DNA from 2 places in the Lysinibacillus sp. NPDC093197 genome. Region 2 is predicted to be linked to the other one. Evidence: riboswitches for the same ligand, from Rfam matches in the RefSeq annotation. Region 2 holds a riboswitch; the other holds the start of a gene.
The links. A riboswitch is a leader RNA that binds a small molecule or an ion and turns the genes downstream of it on or off. The one in region 2 is predicted to bind cyclic di-AMP.

Region 1: another riboswitch for cyclic di-AMP. It lies ahead of ACIP9G_RS09655 (MFS transporter); the one in region 2 lies ahead of ACIP9G_RS12185 (APC family permease).

The regions. Positions count from the first base shown of each region.
Region 1 is NZ_JBIVOH010000002.1:763,831-767,258, forward strand. Features, by position in the region: gene ACIP9G_RS09645 (alpha/beta hydrolase) at 1-571, shown strand, start outside; gene ACIP9G_RS09650 (S-ribosylhomocysteine lyase) at 639-1,109, opposite strand; cyclic di-AMP (ydaO/yuaA leader) riboswitch at 1,403-1,549, shown strand; gene ACIP9G_RS09655 (MFS transporter) at 1,785-3,053, shown strand; gene ACIP9G_RS09660 (M20 metallopeptidase family protein) at 3,068-3,428, shown strand, end outside.
Region 2 is NZ_JBIVOH010000003.1:477,463-480,890, reverse strand. Features, by position in the region: gene ACIP9G_RS12190 (Nramp family divalent metal transporter) at 1-1,216, opposite strand, end outside; cyclic di-AMP (ydaO/yuaA leader) riboswitch at 1,580-1,726, shown strand; gene ACIP9G_RS12185 (APC family permease) at 1,906-3,428, shown strand, end outside.

The DNA of each region.
Region 1 (3,428 bases), on a different contig from region 2:
TGGCTATTATGAAAAAAATGACTTAGATGCTGTTGTAAAAACCGTGAAAGCGATGATTGGTGACAATGCCATCCTCGGTATTCATGGAGAATCAATGGGTGCAGCTACAATGCTGTTGTATGCGGGAACGGTTGAAGATGGTGCCGATTTTTATATTGCTGATTGTGCCTTTTCAGATTTTTCAATGCTGCTTAAACAAATTGCAAAGACTGAATTTAAATATGGTTCTATCATTCCAATCCGTTTCGCTGATTTCTTTATACGACTACGTGATGGTTATTCATTTAAAAGTGTAACGCCCTCTGAAGCTGTCACACACATTGAAAAGCCAGTTCTCTTTATCCATAGTATTCCCGATACATTTATTCCAGCTTCCATGTCACTCGATTTATATAATAAAAAGACTGGACCGAAAAAGTTAAAACTTTTTGATAAAGGTGCACACGCTCAGTCCTTTAATGAAAATATGGCTGAATATGAAGATCTGATACATGACTTTTTAGAAAGTTTTATTTATCAAAAAATAAATCACGATTCTTCCTCATCCAATGTCATTCCTTTTCATCGTTAAATGAAAAACCTTGCAAGCAAAATGTCCATCTGACTTAAAGGACATTTTACAATTGCAAGGTTTTTTATTATTCTGCAAAAACGATATGCCATTCATCACGTTTTGCTAAAAATTCTTTTGCAAGTGCCTGTGCACCTTCAAGACTATGACTTGCTGCCCAGCCACATTGCACTTCATTACAAGCTGGTACTGCTGTTGCATTCGTGACATCTGTAAATGTTTTTTCTAGTATCGTTAGCAATTCATCATAATCATTATGATTAATCAACGATACATAAAAGCCTGTTTGACAACCCATTGGACTGAAATCGACAATATGGTCGGAATAATTGCGAATAATATCAGCCGATAAATGCTCTAAAGAATGGAGTGCTGGCATTTCCATATGCTCCTTATTAGGCTGTTTTAAGCGAATATCGTATTTATAGACTTCATCGCCACTTTTTCCTACTTTTACACCTGCTAAACGAACATAAGGTGCTTTAACTTTCGTATGGTCTAAATCAAAACTTTCCACATTTGTTTTTTCACGTTCCATTGCTAACAGCTCCTTTTCTTACAATACTAACTATTATAACCGGTTTTCTATGAAATGTGTAAATTTTTAAAATAGAATGATAATTTAACTGTATCCTACACAAATTTTTAAAATAATAACAGTCTAAATCTTTCCCCTTTTGAAAAAATATTTTCGCACTTTTTATTCCTGTTATGCTGATACCCTAATTAATAAAGGTTTTATCAAGTAAAAAAATTTTTCTTCTCATTTGTCAAAAAAATTTTCTGTATTTACTAACTTTTCTTGAAATAGTAGTATCATAGCAGTTTCAACTTTCTAGATCGCTGAAACCAATGGATGCGGGGGAACCAAATTTTTTGGATGAACATTCAATCCAAGGGGTGAATCCTTGTTAAGGTAGGGCTACTCAAAGGCCCGAATCCGTCAGCTAACCTCGTAAGCGTTAAATGAGAAGGAAGATGGAGCTTGTACTATTTGAAAATGATGTATCTACAAGTCTTAGGGCTTTAAACATACTTATGATCAATACAACCTCCAAAACTCCCCATCATTACTTTTTATTGAATTAGAAAGCGTGATGAAACGATCGTGGGTAACACCATTTATTATGTTAGAGATATTTGAAAACGGATTCAACACCACTTATCTCCATCGTATTGCCCTGATTATTAAGTGAAAACGGAGGAAACCAATATGACTACTCAACAAGGAAAAAAAGGCATCTTTTATGGATGGTGGATTGTAGTGGCATGCGTCATGATTATGACATTTTTGTATGCACCAATTATTAATTTAGTGTCACTTTATACTGTCCCTGTAACAGAAGATTTGGGAATTGGAAGAACTGAATTTATGACGTATTATACGATTATGGCTTTAGTATCAATGATTTTCTGTCCAATTGCAGGAAAAGTGATGAGGAAAATGGACATTCGTCTTTACTTGACGATATTTACAACACTAGGCACCATTTCATATGTAGGATTTTCATTTGCAACGACTGCGATGCACTTTTATTTATTCGCAGTGCTAATGGGGGCTTCATTAGCAGGAGCTGCTCTTATTCCTGCACCAGTATTAATAACAAATTGGTTTAACGAAAAGCGTGGATTATGTTTAGGGATCGCACTAGCAGGTAGTGGTCTTGGCGGTGTCATCCTTAGCCCTGTCCTAAACTGGCTTATTACAGATTATGGTTGGAGAAGTGCTTACCTCATTACGGGCATTTCAATGTTTGTGTTAATCGTACCTATGGCATTATTTGTTATTCGACTTAAACCTGCAGATAAAGGTCTTGTTCCGCTAGGTGAAATAAAAAATATAACGACTTCTTCACAAACAGTAGAAGGGCTTTCACAAAGGGAGGCATTTAGATCCGTATCATTTTGGGCACTTTGTGCGGCAATTGTTGTCGGTGGTATTGTCGTGAATGGTATGATCATTAACCTCGCACCTTATTTAAAGGATATTGGTGGCACACCTCAACACGCTGCAATATTGCTTTCTTTAGGTTCAGCAATGGTCATCGTCGGAAAGTTATTAGTCGGTCGCTTATACGATAAATTAGGTACCATCACAACATTACTTATTATTTGTGGCTCTGGTTTAGTAAGCTTTTTATTTTTGATGAGAGGCGACCTATTAATACCTGGTATCCTGTATACGATATTTACTGGATTTGGTGCGACGGCCGTTACAGTTACACCTGCTTACTTAACTTCATCACTATTTGGGGAAAAAGAATATAGCGCGAAATTCGGGATTGTCTCATTATTTTCATCACTAGGCGCTGCACTAACACCAATTGTTTCTGGCGCAATTTATAATATAAATCATTCCTATGGATTACTGTTAAATGTCTTAATTGTACTTTCAATCGTGTTATTTGGATTGTTTGTCATTGCCATTAAAACAAAACCTAAATTTAATACAACTTCAGATATGGAATATTCATTAGACTAGAGAGGTGTATTCATATGACTAAACATGAAACATTAATATTGGCGGAAAATTTTCAAGAAGAATTCATTCATCATCGCAGACATTTACACCAACATCCTGAAATTGGATTTGAACTACCGAATACAGTCGCATACGTTGAAAAAACATTACTTTCCATGGGCCTAACACCTCAAAAAGTAGGACAAGCAGGGCTAGTTGTAACGATTGGTAATGGCAATGGGAAAACAATTTTACTAAGAGGCGATATGGACGCATTACCAATGGAAGAAAACACGGATTTACCGTTTAAATCAACAAATGGATTTGCACATACTTGCGGCCATGACATCCATACGACGTTCATGCTCGGCGCAGCAAAGCTTTTAAAAGAGAAAG
Region 2 (3,428 bases):
TTACAACGACAAGCCAACCAAGAATTGTTGTGATACGGTGATTGACCAGGCTACCCATTATGTCCTTTTTACTTGTAAACATCACAAGTGGGATAAGCGCAAATGCAATACCGAATGATAAGATTACTTGACTTAACACAAGTGCATAGGTTGCATTGACACCTGCTGCAATAATAACCAAAGGTGGAATCATTGTAATCGCTCTACGTAAATATAGAGGGATTTTTCGTTGGATGAAGCCTTGCATAACAACGTCGCCTGCTAATGTCCCAACAGAAGAGCTTGCAAGCCCTGCAATGAGTAATCCAAGTCCGAAAGACACAGCCGCCATTGGTCCAAGAGCTTCTCGTAAACCGTTATAGGCGATATCTAAATCTTCGACTACTAAGCCTTGCGTATGGAACACTGCTGCTGCAATGATTAGCATACTCATGTTAATCGCACCAGCAATAATCATTGCAATCACAATATCGATAAACTCAAATCGGAAAATACGTCGTTTTTCGTTGTCATTACGACCAACCACACGATTTTGTGTTAAGGAAGAATGTAAATAGATTGCGTGTGGCATCACAGTAGCTCCTAATATACCTGTTGCAAGTAAGAGTGAATCGACACCATCAAATTGTGGTGTCAGCATTCCTAATGTCACTTCGCCCCAATCCGGTTGGGCTAAAAATGTTTGGAACGCAAATGCTAGCACAACAATTAGCACCATACCCGAAATGCCCGCTTCAAAAGCTCTAAAGCCTCTACGCTGTAGCTCTAAAATTGCAAAAGAACCAATTGCAGTAATAAGTGCGGCAGGTAGCATCGGAATATCAAATAATAAATATAGACCGAGGGCAGCACCGATAAATTCAGCGAGGTCGGTTGCAATGATTACAAGTTCAGCCTGTATCCATAAAAATATAGAAGTTTTTTTAGAAAAATTCTCCCTTGCTACTTCTGGCAAGTTTTTTCCGGTAGCAATACCGAGTTTTGCTGATAAAGATTGAATCAGTACAGCCATTAAATTTGAAAAGGCAATAACCCAAAGTAGTAAATAACCATACTGCGAGCCAGCGGTAATATTTGTAGCAAAGTTGCCGGGATCTATATAGGCAACAGCTGCAATAAATGCCGGACCTAGAAAGGGTAAAATTCGTCGCCAGCCTTTTATGTCTCCATCTAAAACAGCTTGGGCTGCCGGTTTTGTAATTTGTTTATAGGCCATCTTGTTCCCTCGTTTCAAAAAGTATCGTAAATGAAATAAAGTTTCCTATGGGAAAATAATAATACTACTATTCTATAGCTAGAATTAAAAAATGTGAAGAAGTTTGCTCATAAATTTTTTATAAATTTTGAAAATCGCCGATAAAATGAGCTGAATCGCCCGTGAACCAGTGAAAATCGCCAGTAAAGCCAGCCAAATCGCCCGTAAACCGGTAAGAATCGCCGATAAACCACGCCGAATCACCGATAAACAGCTGATAAAAGCTTGTCTCTAAGAATAAGAAAAAATTTACGAAAACCGGGCAATATCTTCTTTACTTTTTTAATTTACAGGCGTAATATGACATCATTATAAAAGTTTCAAATTTCTAAATCGCTGAAGCAATTAAACGCGGGGGACCCAATTTTAGTGGATTGTTTAAACAATTCTTGGGGTGAATCTCTTTTTAAAGAGTAGGGCTACTCAGGCCCGAATCCGACAGCTAACCTCGTAAGCGTTAAGAGCAGAAAAGTTGGAGCTTGTCAGACGTTAGAGCGTCTACAAGTCGTATTTAGTGATGACTTGTAGACGTTTTTTTGATGGCATTCCGTACGAAAAAGCCCCAGTAGATATAAAGAGACCGATTATGCGAAAGGTGTAATCGATTTAGAAATGCGAAACACACTCTATGAATCTAGAAGGTGTTAAGGATGAAATCCTCATTCAAACGTTATGTTATCGGAAAACCATTGAAATCCGATGCATTAGGGGAACAAAAGCTTAGTAAAACAAAGGCACTGGCCATATTATCTTCTGATGCATTGTCATCAGTTGCATACGGTCCAGAGCAAATTTTAATTGTGCTCATGACTGTCAGTACGGTTGCCTTTTGGTATTCGTTACCGATTGCGGCAGGGGTAGTGGTGCTACTTGTGGCACTCACTTTATCGTATCGACAAGTTATTTTCGCATATCCACATGGTGGTGGGGCATATGTCGTGTCCCGCGAAAATTTAGGTGTGAATGCAGGTCTAGTAGCGGGTGGGTCATTACTCGTTGATTATATTTTAACTGTCGCTGTAAGTGTATCAGCAGGGACAGATGCTATTACTTCAGCATTCCCAAGTTTGCATGCTTATAACGTTCCGATTGCTGTGTTTTTTGTTATTTGCTTAACGATTTTAAATTTACGTGGGGTTACGGAATCAGCGTCTATTTTAGCGTACCCTGTTTATTTATTCGTCGTTGTGATGTTATTACTCATTGGCATAGGAATCTATAATGTAGCAACAGGGCAAGTGCCGGCTGACTTACATCCTAAAATTGGAACGCCAGTTGCGGGCATTAGTTTGTTTTTATTATTAAAGGCATTTGCCTCAGGAAGCTCGGCATTAACTGGTGTAGAGGCAATATCTAATGCAATTCCGAATTTCAAAAGTCCTGCACCCGTTAACGCAGCAAAAACGCTATTAGCGATGGGTAGTATTTTAGCAGTATTATTTATTGGCATTGTAAGCTTAGCTTATTTCTACGGAGTCGCTCCAAATGCACAAGCAACGGTTGTTTCGCAAATTGCCGAAGCGAGTGTGGGACGCAATGTATTTTATTATATTGTGCAAGGAACAACAGCAATGATTTTAGTGCTTGCTGCGAATACTGGCTATTCAGCATTTCCTTTACTGGCAGTCAATTTATCGAAAGACGGCTTTATTCCAAGAATATTTCAAATCCGTGGCGATCGACTTGGCTATTCAAATGGGATCATGATGCTTGGGCTAGCAGCTATTGTGCTTATTATTTTGTTTGATGGCACAACAGAGCATTTAATTCCACTCTATGCAGTAGGTGTATTTATACCATTTACATTAGCGCAGTCTGGGATGATGCGTAAATGGTGGCGTGAAAAGCCTAATGGCTGGGTTATGAAATTTGTTATCAACACAATAGGGGCAGTCATTTCTTTTGTAGTGGCGATGATGTTTTTTGTCACAAAACTACCTCAAGTATGGCCGGTATTCATCTTTTTACCGCTTATTATTTGGATGTTTCATCGCATTAAGCATCACTACAATGCAGTCGGGGAACAACTACGACTAAATGGAGAAGCATTACCGAAAGTAGAGGGGAATGTCTTTGTCGTGCCGGTAGCGGGTATTACGAAAGTGGTGGAAAATTCACTGCACTATGCGCAATCTTTAAATGTTGATAAAATAATAGCCTTTTATGTAGCATT